Regions from separate parts of the Citricoccus sp. genome, predicted to be linked through region 2. Evidence: predicted binding sites of a transcription regulator. Region 2 holds the regulator's gene; the other holds the start of a gene.
The links. The regulator LexA, encoded in region 2, represses DNA repair genes until DNA is damaged. The targets are predictions, from matches to a motif close to TCGAACANNTGTTCGA.
Positions count from the first base shown of each region.

Region 1 (7,662 bases), on a different contig from region 2:
CGGGCGGGGAAGCGCCGGCTGGCCTCCTCGGTGCTCCAGGTGGCGAAGGACCTCTACGACTCCCTGGGCGCCGTGACCTACGTCGAGCGCTGTGACCGCGAGCTCAAGGCCACCGGGATGGACGTCGGCCCCGTCGACGCCCCCGCGGACCCCGTGCTCGTGGCCGCGGGCCGGGCCGACGTCGACCTCACGGCGCAGGAACAGGCCGTGGTGGAGCTCGTGGCGCACGGGGCCACCAACAAGGAGACGGCGCGCTCGCTGTTCCTGGCGGAGAAGACGGTCCAGTACCACCTGACGCGCATCTACCGGAAGCTCGGCGTCCGGTCCCGCAGCGAGCTGGCGGCCCGCTACCGTCCCGAGGACTGAGGGACGGCGGCGGGCCGCACGGAGGCGTTCAGGCTCGCGACGCCGGGACCGCGCTCGCCGGCTCGCCGGCCTCGGCGCCATGGTGCCCGGTGGCGCCGGCGACGCCGGGGACGTCCGCCGTGGCCGCGGTGTCCGTGGCCCGTTCCAGCCGCGACTGCCGCGGAACGGCCAGGGTGACCAGAGCCCCGAAGAGGGCCACGCCGCCGAAGATGTAGAAGGCGGTGCTGCCGCCCACGCCGGCCGCGGTGAGCCAGCCCCCGATGAGGGGCCCGAGCACGCCACCGATGCGCCCGAAGCCGGCGACCCAGGAGACCCCGGCGGCGCGGGCATTGGTCGTGTAGTAGTTCGAGCTGAACCCGTAGATCAGCACCTGGGTGCCCAGGGTGCCGACCCCGGCCACGGCGATGTAGAGGAACAGGACCGGCGCCGGGAACTGGAAGGTCATCAGCGCCAGGGTGATCCCGGCCAGGACGAAGGTGGTGGCCACGATCCGTTGCGCACCGAGCCGGTCGGCGGCCAGCGAGGCGACGATCCCGCCCAGCACGGCCCCGCTGTTGAGGATCAGCAGGAAGGACAGGGAGTAACCCTTGTCGAAGCCGTAACCCTCCATGATGCGCGGCAGCCACGTGTTCAGGCCGTAGGTGAGCAACAGGCCGGAGAAGGACATGAAGCCCAGCAGGACGGTCGGCAGGAAGAACTGACGGGAGAAGGCCGCTGCGAATCCCCGCTTGGCCGGCGCCGCGCCGGCCTGCTGGACCACGATCTCCTCCAGGAGGGGCACCCCGGTCCGCGCGGAGGCGGCACGGGCCTCCTCGATGCGGCCGCGGGCGTGCAGCCAGCGGGGTGACTCGGGGAGCTTGAACCAGGCCAGCGGCAGCAGGAACAGGATCGGCGTGGCGCCGATCATGAACAGTCCGCGCCAGCCCAGCGGTTCGAGCAGGACGATGCCCAGCAGCGCGGCCAGGACGCCGCCGGCGGGGATCCCGGAGTACACGAGGGCGTTGTAGAAGTTGCGCTTGCCCGCCGGGGCGAACTCGGCGATCGTGGCCCCGGCCGTGGCCAGGATCACCCCGAGCCCCAGTCCGGTGAGCAGGCGCATCACGCCGAACGCCGCCACCGAGGTGGTCAGCGCGGTGATGAACATCCCGATGGAGAACCAGGCGATGCCGCCGAGGATGAGCCGGCGGCGGCCGAAGTGGTCGCCCAGGAATCCGCAGGTGAGGGAGCCGACGAGGACCCCGATCAGGGCGTAGGAGCCCAGGGCGCCGGCCGCGGCGCCGTCCAGCTGGCCGATCTGGCTCGGGTCATCGAGCAGGGTGGACAGCACGGTGCCGTAGATGGTCAGGTCGAAGCCGTCGAAGACGAGGGCGCAGCAGACGATCGCCGCGACCCAGTTGGCCGTGCGTGCCTCCTGGCGCGGATCGTGGGCGACGGGGGTGGGAGGGTGTGACATGGGCTGTCGGTCCTCTCGGATCGGTTCGTGGTGGGCCGGCCGGCTGCCGGTCCCCGGGCTGCGTTCCAGAGTCCCAGAGGAGTGACCTGCATCATATGAGGGGTTTACCCAGTCCTCCGCCGGGGGGTGCGGCACCGGCGGGCCGTTGAGATCCGCAACCTCCTGATGCCGTCCGGACCCGTCTGGATGGACCCGTCCGGACGGTGGAACGCCCCCCGGCGCGTGGATAGGGTGGCCTTCATGATCAATCCAGCGCGCCTGCACTCCGACCTGTCCCGCCTCGGCCGGGAGACCGCCATGTTCGAGGCCACCGCCGCCTCCCTGTCCGAGGAGGAGCTGCGTGCCCCGTCGCTGTGCGAGGGATGGACCAGGGCCCACGTGCTGGCCCACCTCGCCTCCAACGGCCGGGCACTCGTGCGGCTCATCGACTGGGCCACCACCGGTGAGGAGCAGCAGCTCTACCCCTCCCGTGAGGCGCGGGACCGGGAGATCGACGAGCTGGCCGCCCTGCCCCGCGAGGAGCTGCTCCGCCGCCTTCGCGAGTCGTCCGCGTTCTTCGCGGAGCAGTCCGAGCGGCTCAGTGGCGAACTGGCCGTCGAGTCCGTGGACCTGCACGGCAAGGAGATCCCGGTGACCTCGATCGTCGCGCTGCGCATCTCCGAGGTCGTCGTGCACCACCACGACCTGGACACGGCGTGGACCATCGAGGAGGCCGACCCGGACTCCCTGCTCAACGCCGTCGAGGCCGCGGTGCGGACCATGCGCGCGAAGGGCGCCCCCGGCATGACCCTGGTGACCGAGGAGCGCGACGAGTGGGTCGTGGGCGACGGTGCCCTGAGGGTCGAGTCCGACCGCGAGGGCCTGCTGGCCTGGCTGGCCCGTGGTGACGGTGAGAACGTCGAGGCCGACGGCCCGCTTCCGGCGCTGCCGTCCTGGTGACCCCGCCGTCCTGGTGATCCCGCCGCCGCGGTGATCCTGCGGCGGTGGTGAGCCCGTTGTCCTCCTCGTTCCGTCGCCGAGGCCTGCCCCCTAGTCCCGCCGTGCCTGCTCCGCGCCTGTTCCGGGCCTGAGGGGCGCCGCGCGCGCCCGTGACCTGCGCGCTTATCGTGTCCGGCGTCCTCCCTAGCCTGACGTGTGGTGTTCGAACATGCGTTCTAATACCATGGTGGGAGTACGGCCGGACCTTCCCCTCGGACCGCTACCTCCCACCGCCAGGCCGGGTCATCCCCGGTTCCGGTTCGCCGTTCCTTCCCAGACGGCCGGACCGGAGCCACCGTGGACCCCGGCACCGACGGCACTGAGAAGGCACGACGAGAAGGACGGGTATCAGGTCCCATGGGAATCTTCACGCAATCGGTCACGGTCGCCTGCACGACCGCGGGGGTGCCGCTGCACCTGGGGTGGAACGGCCGCGACTACGTACTGGCCGCCGAACCGGTGCGCTGGTACGAACGACGGCGCTGGTGGACCGAGGAACACCGGGCCGAGCGAGGCCGCGGCGCGGGGCTGGTGGACCACGAGGTCTGGCGGGTGCAGGTGCGCCTGGAACGGGCCCGCAACTCACCGCTGCTCACCCTGGACATCTCCCACCACCTGGACTCGGGCCGGTGGCGGCTGGTCCGCATCCATGACGGCGCCGCCGTGCGCCTGAGGGAGAGCGCCTGATGGGCGGTACCCCCGGGTTCCCCCATCTGCACGTAGCCAGCGCCTTCAGCGCCCATTACGGGGTGTCCTGGCCCGGTGAGCTGGCCGCGGCGGCCGCCGCGGACGGCGCCGATCTCCTGGCCTGCACCGACCGGGACGGCCTGTACGGCACCGCCAAGCACGTCGGGGCCTGCCGGGAACACGGCCTGGACCCGGTCATCGGCGTGGACCTGGCGGTGCACCGGGGATCCGACCACACCGGCACGGGGGTGCTGGACAGCGCCGGCCGGGTGGTCGTGCTGGCCCGTGGGGGGACCGGGGGCAGCGGCTACCGTGCCCTGGTCCGGCTGGTCTCGGCGGCCCACGCCCACACCACGGGCGGGTCCGCCGGGGGCACGCCGTACGTGACGATGGACGAGCTGGCCGGCTGGGCCGCCGGCCCCCACCACGGCGCCCCACCGGAACTGTTCGTGCTGCTGGGACCGGGATCCGACGTCGGGCAGCTGATGGCCGCGCGCAGGTACACCGCCGGCCGGGCGCTGCTGCGCCGCTGGAAGGCCGCCCTGCCGGCCGGGTCGCTGCGGGTGGAGGTGGTCTGCCACCTGTCCCCGCCCGGGGAGAAGCTCTCGGCCGCGCACGCCGTGAAGATGCTCCGCGCGGCCCGGGACGCCCGGGTCCCGGCGGTGCTGACCAACGCGGTACGGTACGCCACCCCGGACGGTGCCGCCACCGCCGACGTCCTCGATGCCGCCCGGGCACTGAGCTCCCTGGAGGCCCTGGCCGACCTCCAGCCCAACGGGCAGGGCTGGCTGAAGCCGGCCGGATCCATGCACCAGGTGGCCCGCGAGGTCTGCCGCGCCGCCGGGGCAGAGGGCGCCGGCGCGTTGCTGGAGGCCACCCATGCCCTGGCCGACGCCTGCCGGATGGACCCCGGACCGGACCTGGGCTGGGGGCGGCCCACGGTACCGGAGGCCTCGGTGATCGGGATCGACGGCGACCCGGTCACCGCCCTGCGCCAGCGCACCCTGACCGGGGCCCACGCCCGCTTCCCGCAGCTGTACAGCGGCAGCCGGTTCTCGTCGTCGCGGGCCGGCCGGGACCTGGAGGACCGGCTGGAACACGAACTGGGGATCATCACCCGGCTCGGCTTCGCCAGTTACTTCCTCACCGTGGCCGAGGTGGTCCGGATGATCGAGGACCTGGGGGTCCGGGTCTCGGCCCGGGGCTCCGGGGCGTCCTCGCTGGTCAACCACTTGTTACGGATCTCGAACGTGGACCCGATGCGGCACGAGCTGATCTTCGAGCGCTTCCTGTCCCATGACCGCTCCACCCTGCCGGACATCGACGTGGACGTGGAGTCTGCCCGCCGGCACGACGTCTACGCGGCGATCTTCACCCGGTTCGGGAACGAGCGCACCACGCTGATGAGCATGCAGAACGGCTACCGGGCCCGCGGGGCGGTCCGGGACGCCGGCATGGCGCTCGGGATGGACGCCGAACAGGTGGACACGATCGCCAAGCAACTGTGGCGGTTCTCCGCCTCGAGCTTCCGCGAGGCGATGGGCCGGATGCCCGAGCTGCGCGGGTTCGCCGAGCAGGTCGAGTCCGGGCGGGCCGCGGGACAGCAGCAACTGGACCTGCTGGTGGACCTCACCGAGCGGTTGGACCGGTTGCCGCGGCACATCGCCATGCACCCGTGCGGGGTGATCCTGGGGGACCGGACACTGCTGGACCGGACCCCGGTGCAGCCCTCGGGCATCGAGCTGCCCATGAGCCAGTTCGACAAGCACGACATGGACCCCATGGGCATGCTCAAGCTGGATGTGCTCGGGGTGCGCATGCAGTCCACGATCGCCTACACGCTGGAGGAGATCGAGCGGACCACGGGGGAGCGGGTCGACCTGGAACGGGTGCCGCTGGACGACGAGGCCACGTTCGGGATGATCCGCACCACCCACACCCTGGGGATCTTCCAGATCGAGTCACCGGGCCAGCGGGAGCTGATCGGGAAGCTGGCCCCGGTCGAGTTCAACGACCTGATCATCGACATCTCCCTGTTCCGCCCCGGTCCCATGCAGTCGGACATGGTGCGCCCGTTCCTCGAGCAGCGCCACGGCTTCGCGGCGGCGAGGTACCCGCACCCGGACCTGGAACCGGTGCTATCCGAGACCCACGGGGTGACCGTCTTCCACGAGCAGGTGCTGCGGACCCTGGACACCATGACCGGCTGCGGACTGGCGAAGGCCGACGAGTTCCGCCGACAGATCGGTGGACCGCAGGAGGAGGTCGTGGAGGCCTACTTCCGGGCCGCGGCGCTGGAGAAGGGCTATCCCCTGGACGTCATCGACGAGGTCTGGGGCACCCTGCACGCCTTCGGCTCCTTCGGGTTCTGCAAGGCCCACGGGGCGGCCTTCGCCGTGCCCACCTACCACTCGGCCTGGCTCAAGACCCACCACCCCGAGGCGTTCCTGGCCGGGATCTTCGAGCACGACCCGGGCATGTACCCGCGCCGGCTGATGATCGCCGAGGCCCGCCGCATGGGCATCCCCGTGCTCCCGGTGGACATCAACGCCTCCACGGAGAGGTTCCGGATGGAGTGGGTGCCGGCCCACCCGGAACTGCCCGGTGGTCCTGCACGTCCCGGGCATTCCCGGCATCCCGACGGCAGCCGGTGGGGCATCCGCCTGGCGCTCACCTCAATGTCCGGGCTGAGCGAGCGCGAGGTCCGGCGGATCGTGGCCGGACAGCCGTACGCCTCGCTGGCCGACGTGCGCGACCGCGCCCGGCCCACCCGGCGCAACCTCGAGCGACTGGCCCAGCTGGGGGCGCTGGACTGCCTGCTGCCCCCCGGCGGGGCCTCGCGCACCGACCTGGTACACCACCTGGAGCTGCAGCACGCCGGGGGATCGGCGGGCATGCTCGGCGAGGCCCCCACCGGGCGGAAGCGGACGGCGGGACCCCGCCAGGTGGACGGGCAATTGTCCCTGGACCTGCCGGACACCGAGACGGAGGCGATCGTGCCGATGTTCCCCGCCCCGAGCCGCGACCAGATGGTGCGCACCGAACTCGACCTGACCGCCATGGACACCACCGCGCACCTGATGGACTCGCACCGGCCCTACCTGGACGCCCTCGGGGTCACGGCGGCGGAGGACCTGCTGAGCCTGCGCTCGCAGTCCCGCGTGCTGGTGGCCGGGGTGCGCGTGGCCACCCAGACCCCGCCGATGCGCAGCGGCAAGCGCGTGGTCTTCATCTCCGTGGACGACGGGACCGGCTGCGTGGACGCCTCGTTCTTCACGGAGGCCCAGCACGAGACCGGGGAGATGCTGTTCTCGGCCCGGTTGCTGCTGATCGAGGGCACCACCCGGCGGACCGGGCCCAAGGCGATCAGCCTGCAGGCCATCCGCGCCTGGGACCTGCACCGGCCCGAGGCGCTGCCGGACCCGGACTACCTGGACAGCACGCGCGAGCAATGGCGGGCCTGGCTGCGCCGGGACCGGTCCGCCGCCCGGTCCGGTGGCGCCCGGGAACCGGTCCCCTGGGGTCCCGGGGCCCGGCGCCGGCTCGTCGCGGCCGGTGCCGGGTCCGCTCCGGACGCCGGTGCGCCCCGGGACATCCCCCACCACGACACCGGCGACTGGCCGGTCAGGGTGCGCGGCGCCGTCGGGCTCCCGCCGGAGAGCTCGGCGACCGGCGGTGACCGCCGGGGGAGGGGCATCCAGGGCGCCGGGGTGCGCGAGCTGGACATCCACCGGCCCGTGCCGGTCCCGCACCCGGAGACCTGGGAGCTGCTGCCGACGCCGGAGGAGTGAACCGTCCTCCGTCAGCGCCAGAAGAAGTAGTGTTCCACGCCGCTGGGGCTCGGGACGCTCTCGTGGTGGAACCGGTCCTCCAGCTCCACGGGGCTGGACCACAGGCGCAGTCCGTCGCCGAACTCGACGGGCGCGACGGCGACGTGCAGGTCGTCGATGAGGCCCGCCTCCAGGAACTGCAGGACGGTGGTGACGCCACCCCCGATCCGGACGTCCTGGCCCCCGGCCGCCTGCAGGGCGACCTTCACTGCCTCTTCAGGGCTCGCATCGAGGAAGTGGAACGTCGTGTCGCTGAGCGAGAACGACGACCGGGGATGGTGGGTCAGGACGAAGACCGGGGTGCGGAACGGCGGATCATCACCCCACCAGCCCCGCCACTCCTCGTCC
Region 1 is NZ_DAOMPX010000011.1:57,405-65,066, forward strand. Features, by position in the region: gene PLJ28_RS05775 (AAA family ATPase) at 1-366, shown strand, start outside; gene PLJ28_RS05780 (MFS transporter) at 395-1,819, opposite strand; gene PLJ28_RS05785 (maleylpyruvate isomerase family mycothiol-dependent enzyme) at 2,060-2,758, shown strand; gene PLJ28_RS05790 (DUF6504 family protein) at 3,155-3,484, shown strand; gene PLJ28_RS05795 (DNA polymerase III subunit alpha) at 3,484-7,275, shown strand; gene PLJ28_RS05800 (dihydrofolate reductase family protein) at 7,287-7,662, opposite strand, start outside.
Region 1: PLJ28_RS05790 (DUF6504 family protein) is a predicted target of LexA. The motif match lies at 2,961-2,976, and genes of this name have one in related genera.

Region 2 (7,662 bases):
CGGCCAGGGTGGTGCCGCGCACGTCCAGGCCGACCGCGACCTGGTCGCCGAAGCGCTCGATGACCCGCGCGGTCCACTCCGGGTCCTCCAGGGCCGCCGTGCCGAGGTTCACGCGCGTGGCACCCATCGCCAGGGCGTTCTCCAGCGAGGCGTCGTCCCGGATGCCACCCGAGAGCTCGACCTTCACGCCGAGCTCGTCCACCACGCGGGACATCACGTCCCGGTTGTCCCCGCGGCCGAAGGCGGCATCCAGGTCCACCAGGTGGATCCACTCGGCGCCGGCCTTCTGCCAGGCCAGGGCGGCCTCGAGCGGGTCGCCGTAGGAGGTGGCGGAGCCGGCCTCGCCCTGGACGAGGCGCACGGCCTGGCCGTCCTGGACGTCGACGGCGGGCAGCAGTTCCAGCGCCGGTGCGCTCTGCGGGGTCTGGCTCATGAGGGGGTTCCTCTCGGTTCGATCGGACGAGGTGGTCTAGGACGAGGCGGTGACGAAACCGGCGATGATCGCCAGCACGGCGCACACGAGGAAGCCGACCTGCAGCCATACGGGCGCCTTCTGCTGGCGCAGCGACCAGGCGCCACCGATCAGCAGCCCGCCCAGGGCGATGAGCAGGGTGGACCAGAAGGGCATCAGAGGGTTCCGAGCCAGTTGGCCAGCAGCTGCATCCCGGCGTCACCGGACTTCTCGGGGTGGAACTGGGTGGCGGCGAGCGGGCCGTTCTCCACGGCGGCGATGAAGTCCCCTCCGTGGTTCGCCCAGGTCACCTTGGGCGGGGCGATCTTCTCGTGGGCCTGGTCGAACTCCCACTTCAGGACGCCGTAGGAGTGCACGAAGTAGAAGCGCTCGTCCTCGATGCCCCGGAAGAGCGCGGAGCCCTCGGCCGGGCGCACGGTGTTCCAGCCCATGTGGGGCACGATCGGCGCCGGCAGGGCCTCGACCACGCCGGGCCACTCGCCCATGCCCTCGGTGCGCACGCCGTGCTCCACGCCGGCGTCGAAGAGGATCTGGTGACCCACGCAGATGCCGAGCACGGGCCGGCCCCCGGCCACCCGCCGGCCGATCCACCGGGTCGCGCCGAGGTCCTTGAGGGCGGCCATGACGGACTGGAAGGCGCCCACTCCGGGGACCACGAGCCCGTCGGCGTTCATCACCTCGTCCGCGTCCGCGGTCAGTCGTGCATCCGCCCCGGCGCGCTGGAGGGCGCGCACGGCGGAGTGGGTGTTGCCGGACCCGTAGTCCAGGACGGCGACGGTGGGACGGGCGGCGCCGGTGACACCGGCCATCAGAGCGCACCCTTGGTGGAGGGCACCCCGGTGACCCGGGGGTCGTCCTCGACCGCGGCCCGCAGGGCGCGGGCGAAGGCCTTGAACTGGGCCTCGACGATGTGGTGCGGGTCCCGGCCGCGGACCAGGTCCATGTGCAGGCAGATGGAGGCGTGGTAGGTGATCGACTCGAACACGTGCCGGGTCATGGACCCGGTGAAGTGTCCGCCGATCAGGTGGTACTGCTGGCCCTCGGGCTCGCCCTCGTGCACCAGGTACGGTCGGCCGGAGACGTCGACGACGGCGCGCGCCAGGGCCTCGTCCAGCGGCACCGAGGCCTCGCCGAAGCGGCGGATGCCCCTCTTGTCCCCCAGCGCCGTCCTGAGCACCTCGCCGAGGGTGATGGCCACGTCCTCGACGGTGTGGTGGACGTCGATGTGGGTGTCCCCGGTAGCGCGGACCGTCAGGTCGATCTGCGAGTGCCTGGACAGTGCCGTGAGCATGTGGTCGTAGAACGGCACCGAGGTGGAGATCTCGGAGGTGCCGGTTCCGTCCAGGTCCATCTCGACGTAGACGTCGGACTCGCTGGTGGTGCGCTGCATCCGCGCCTTCCGGCCGGAGATCAGCTCTGCGCCCATGCTCTGTCAGCTCCTTGCTGTTGGGGGGATCCGGTGGTCCAGTCTACCGGGCCGGTCACTGGCCGGACGTCGTGGCGGGTGCCTCGGCCAGGACCTCCCGCAGGGCGGTGAGGAACGCCGTGGTCTCCGCCTCGGTCCCGGCGGTGACACGCAGGTGGTGCGGGATCCCGACGTCGCGCACCAGGACCCCGTGCTCGAGCAGGCCCTGCCACACCGCGTGGGAATCGGCCAGTCCGCCGAAGAACACGAAGTTGGAGTCCGAGACGGCCGGGGCCAGACCGAGATCGCGCAGCCCCTCCACGATCCGGTCGCGCTGGGCCTTGATGTCCTCGACGTTCTCGAGCAGGACGTCGTAGTGCTGCAGGGCGGCGTTGGCCGTGGCCTGGGAGACCGCGGAGAGGTGGTAGGGCAGGCGCACCAGGCGCAGGGCGTCGGTGACCTCCGGTGCGGCGGCGAGATAGCCCAGGCGGGCGCCGGCCAGCGCGAAGGCCTTCGACATGGTCCGGGAGACCACCAGGCGCGGCCGGCCCGGCAACAGGGTGAGCGCGGAGCGCGTGCCGGCGAGGGCGAACTCGGCATAGGCCTCGTCCACGACCACCATGCCCCCGTAGGCCTCGGTGGCGTCATAGACGGCCTGCACCACGTCCAGCCCCAGGGCGGTGCCGGTCGGGTTGTTCGGGGAGCACAACAGGACCACGTCCGGCCGGTGCTCGGCGACCTGGGCCGCCGCGGAGGCGGCCGTCAGGGAGAAGTCCTCCCCGCGGACACCGGCCACGTACCGGGTGTCCGTGCCGGCGGCCAGCAGCGGGTACATCGAGTAGGTGGGCGGGAAGCTCATCACGGTGCGCCCGGGCCCACCGAAGGCCTGCAGCAGTTGCTGCAGGATCTCGTTGGAACCGTTCGCGGCCCACAGGTTCGCCGCGGACAACCCGTGCCCCAGGTACTCCGCCAGGCGCTTGCGCAGTTCGGTGAACTCACGGTCCGGGTAGCGGTTGAGCGTCACGGCGGCAGCGGCCACCGACTCCGCGATGGCGGCGACCACCTCGTCCGGGACCGGATGGGTGTTCTCATTCGTGTTCAGCGCCACCGCCACGTCCAGCTGGGGCGCACCGTAGGGGCTCAGGCCCCGCAGGTTCTCACGCAACGGCAGGGCGGCCAGGGCCTCCGGATTCGAGATCGCATCCTCATCACTCACCCGAGACAGCCTAGGCGCTCAGTCAGTCCCCCGAGCCCCGGTGACGTCCGTGCATGGCACGCCACGGTCCCCCCTCTGACGCGGCTCGAACCGGGCGACGGGCCGGCCGAGGCCGCGGACGTTCCGGTGGTGCCCGCGTCAGCCCCGGGGGACGAAGAGGACCTGCCCCGGCTGCAGCTCGGAACCGGTCAGGTCATTGAGCTCGCCGATCCGCAGGATGGTCTGATTGCGCGGAGCGTCCGGGGCCACCTGGCCGGCCACGGACCACAGGGTGTCACCGTAGTCCACGGTGACGGACTCGACCGGGGCGACCACGGGGCGCTCCGGCGATGCTGCGGCCGGGGCCACGGCATGGGCGCCCAGGAACACGGCGGCCGCGGCCGCCAGCGCGGCCACGACGAGGATCGGGAGTCCGACGAAGAGGAAACGGCCACGACGGTTCAGGTGGAATCCGGCCGAGCCGGCGGTGCGGGTCACGACCGATGCTGCAGTGCTCATGCTCTTCAACCTCTCCGCCCGGGGCGACCGGGCTGTTCGAACGTGTGTTCTATCCGTTCGCCCTCTTGTCTAGCACGTCTGTTCGAAACACGCCAAACATTATTCGAACATATCTTTGAATCCGCCCTGCCCCTCCGGTAGCCTCTGAGGCACGTGATGGCCCGTCAACTCCCCGCGGGCCGACCATGAGACATCTCAACCGGCACCACGGACACGCTAAGAACGGATCTTCGAATGGCCTCCCGGACTCCCCGACCCGAACCGGACTCCCAGCCCGCCCCTGCCGCCCGGACGCTGACCGCGCGCCAGCGGGTCATCCTGGGGTCGATCCGCTCGGCCATCGCGCAGCACGGGTACCCGCCGTCGATGCGGGAGATCGGTGACGCCGCCGGACTGGCCTCGCTGTCCTCGGTGACCCATCAGCTGGGTCAACTGGAGAAGTGGGGGTACATCCGCAAGGATCCGGGACGGCCCCGCGCCATGGAGGTCCTGCTGGACGAGGACGGACAGCCCGTGTCGACGGCCGCGGCCGGCGCCCCGGACACCGCCGACCGCCCGGCTCCGGTCACGGCCCTGCACACCGGTGCGGTGGAGGGCACCTCCGTCCCGGTCCCGCTCGTCGGTCGCATCGCCGCCGGCGGGCCGATCCTGGCCGACCAGCAGGTCGAGGACGTCATGACGCTCCCCCGCCAGCTCACCGGCGAGGGAGAGCTGTTCATGCTCAAGGTCTCCGGTGACTCGATGGTCGATGCCGCGATCTGCGACGGGGACTGGGTGGTGGTCCGCCAGCAGAACTCGGCCCAGAACGGTGACATCGTGGCGGCCCTGCTGGATGATGAGGCCACCGTCAAGACGTTCCGGCAGCGCGACGGGCACACGTGGCTGCTGCCGCAGAATTCGGCCTATGAGCCGATCCTCGGAGACGAGGCGACGGTCATGGGCAAGGTGGTCACGGTCCTGCGGGCCCTCTGACCGGGACACTGATGCGGAGCGCGGCGATGAACCACCGTCCCTTCCCGAGAGGCGTCCGGGTGGCGGACGCCGAGCGCTTCGTCTACACCCGGGGACGGCTCCTGGAGCGTCGTCGCCTGGACCTGCTGTTGCACGGGGGCGGTCCCGAGGGCGTCCTGGCGGCGCTGGGCGCGTATCGCAACCCCGACGGCGGATTCGGTCACGGCCTGGAGCCCGATGTCCGCTCCCCGGTGAGCGAGCCCCTCGCCACCCTCACCGCCCTCGACCTGCTGGCCGGGTGGGACCTGGCCGACCATCCCTGGTTCCGCAGCGCGCTCGAGTGGGCTGCCTCGGCGTCCGGGCTCGACGGTTCGCTGCCCTTCGTCACCGAGCCCTCCCTGGCCTGGCCGCACGCGCCCTGGGTACAGCTGTGGCCCGGAGGATCACACCTCACCTTCGGCTTCGCGGCCGCCGCCCTCCGGACCGGCTTCGTCGGCGGGTGGGCCGAGGCGGCCACGGAGTGGTGCCGCTCCCAGCTGCGGGAGGGTGGGCTGTCGGCCTACGCCGTCAAGTACGCCCTGCGCTTCCTGGCCGCGGACCGGGGTCCCCGCACCGAGGGTCCTGCCGAGACCGCGGCGATCGAGACATGGCGCTCCCGCCTGGACCGCGACGGTGCGCTGCCGGTGGAAGGCGGGGCCGAGGGCGAACGACTGCACCCCTGGGACCTGGCCGCCGACCCGTGGTCGGCCCCGGTGATCGAGCCGGGGGCCGCGACCCCCGCGCGCCTGCTCTTCACCGACAGGCAGCTCCGGGCAGACGTCGACCGGGTCGTCATGGGCCAGCAGTCCGATGGGGGCTGGCACGTCGACTGGGCCGCGTGGTGCCCGGGCCAGGGCCTGGACTGGCGGGGCATCCGAACGGTCGAGGTGCTGGAGCTGCTCTCGGCCGTCGACCGCTCGTGATCCCTAGGCCGGGTCGCGCAGGCGTTCCAGCACGCCCCGCACCACAGCCGGGTCGGTGGTCGGCCAGAAGTCCGGCAGGGTGGACCGCAAGAACCCTCCGTAGCGTTCGGTGGCCAGCCGGGGGTCCAGCACCGCCACGACGCCACGGTCCGTGGTGGTCCTGATCAGCCGGCCGGCGCCCTGGGCCAGCCTCACGGCGGCGTGGGCGGCCGAGACGGCCATGAACCCGTTGCCGCCGTGACGGCTGACCTCCCGGGTGCGTGCGGTCCCCAGCGGGTCGTCCGGACGGGGGAACGGGATGCGGTCGATCACCACCAGACGGCAGGCCGATCCGGGCACGTCCACGCCCTGCCACAGGCTCATGGTCCCGAACAGGCAGGTGTCCGGTTCGGAGGCGAACTGGCGGACGAGGGCCGAGAGGGTGGCGTCGCCCTGGCAGAGGATCTGGGGCGCCGCCCCCAGCCTGCTGCGCATCTCCGCGGCGGCGTCCTCGGCCGCGCGCCTCGAGGAGAACAGGCACAGTGCCCCTCCCCCGGAGGCGCGCAGCAGGGACTCGAGCTCGTCGTAGGCGTCCGGGGAGGAGGTCCGGCCGGGCCGGGGCAGGTGCCGGGCCACGTAGAGCACGCCCTGGCGCGGGTAGTCGAAGGGGCTGCCCACGTCCACCCCGGTCCATCGCGGAGCGCCCGGCCCGAGCAGGCCGAGCGAGCCCGCCACGGGGTCGAAGGACTCCCCCACCGTCAAGGTCGCGGAGGTCAGTACCGTGGTCGCCTGGCCGAACAACCCCTCCCGGAGCCGGCCGGCCACCGACAACGGGGCGACGCACACCACCGGCGCGGCGGTCTCGTCACCCGGGACCCATCCGGTCCCCGGCTCGAAGCGGCCCGGACGGGAGGCCCACAGCACCTCGGGGTAGTCCGCGTCCGGGACGGCGTCGAGCATCCTCTCGGCCACCTCGAGGACCTCCTGGAGCCGTGAGCGTGCCATCTGCCGGCCACCGTCGGCCGCCTCGGCGGAACCGCCTGCCCCACCGGGCCCCTTGGAGTCGCTGAGCCCCTGCCGCGCCGCGTCCCGGACCGCCCGCAGGGCGTTCTGCTGGACCTCGTCCGGCCCGCGCGGGATGAGTCCCGTGGGAGTGGCGGCGAACGCCGCGTCCAGCCCGACGCCGGCCTGCATCAGGTCCTCGACCGCGATCGCCGTGTGCTTGCGTGCCGCGGAACCGGCCGCCTGGACGATGGCTCCGGACAGTTGTCCGGTCACCGCCCCCGTGACCCGGTCCTGCAGCTCGTGGGCCTCGTCCACGATCACCGCGTCGAACTCCGGCAGGACGGCCAGGCCCTCGAAGGCACTGATGGCCAGCAACGCGTGGTTGGTCACCACCACGTCGGCCTCGGCCGCATCGGCCCGCGCCCGTTCCGAGAAGCACTCCTCGGCCATCGGGCAGCGCTGGGCGCCGATGCAGTCGACCGCCGAGACCGAGACCTGGCGCCAGGCCCGGTCACTCACCCCGGGCTCGAGGTCGTCCCGGTCCCCGGACTCGGTCTCCTCGGCCCAGTCGCGCAGCCGCTTGACCTCCCGGCCCAGCGGGCTGGTCGGTCCCGCGTCACCGGTGACCATCGCCTCACCGTCGTCGGCCAGGCCGAACAGGGCCTGCCCGTCCTCCTCGGGGAAGCCCCCGTCGATCTTGTGCCGGCACAGGTAGTTGGAGCGGCCCTTGACGAGTGCCACGGTCATCTCCCGGGGCAACTCGTCCTGCAGGGCCTCCAGCAACCGCGGGGCGTCCCGGCGCATGATCTGCGCCTGCAGGGCCAGGGTGGCGGTGGCGACCACGACCGGGGCCTCGGCGTCCACCGCGTGCTGCAGTGCCGGCACCAGGTAGGCCAGCGACTTCCCGGTGCCGGTGCCGGCCTGTACGAGCAGGTGGGTCCCGGACTCCAGGGAGCGGGCCACCTCCACGACCATGCGGCGCTGGCCCTCGCGGTGCTGTCCGCCCGTCGCCTCGACGGCCGCGTCCAGCCACTGCAGGGCCTGCCGCTCGGCCTCGGTCCGGGCGAGCACGTCCTGATCCGGAGCGGTGTGCTGTGCCGTGTCCGTCATGCCCCGGCCGGTTCCGGCCGGTCGACGGAGAAACGCCGCAGGTCATCGGCGAGGTCCTCGCGGA
Region 2 is NZ_DAOMPX010000012.1:57,064-64,725, reverse strand. Features, by position in the region: gene priA (bifunctional 1-(5-phosphoribosyl)-5-((5-phosphoribosylamino)methylideneamino)imidazole-4-carboxamide isomerase/phosphoribosylanthranilate isomerase PriA) at 1-433, opposite strand, end outside; gene PLJ28_RS06145 (CG2302 family histidine operon protein) at 470-628, opposite strand; gene hisH (imidazole glycerol phosphate synthase subunit HisH) at 628-1,281, opposite strand; gene hisB (imidazoleglycerol-phosphate dehydratase HisB) at 1,281-1,898, opposite strand; gene PLJ28_RS06130 (histidinol-phosphate transaminase) at 1,954-3,093, opposite strand; gene PLJ28_RS06125 (LysM peptidoglycan-binding domain-containing protein) at 3,232-3,591, opposite strand; gene lexA (transcriptional repressor LexA) at 3,826-4,563, shown strand; gene PLJ28_RS06115 (hypothetical protein) at 4,590-5,504, shown strand; gene PLJ28_RS06110 (ATP-dependent DNA helicase) at 5,508-7,598, opposite strand; gene hflX (GTPase HflX) at 7,595-7,662, opposite strand, start outside.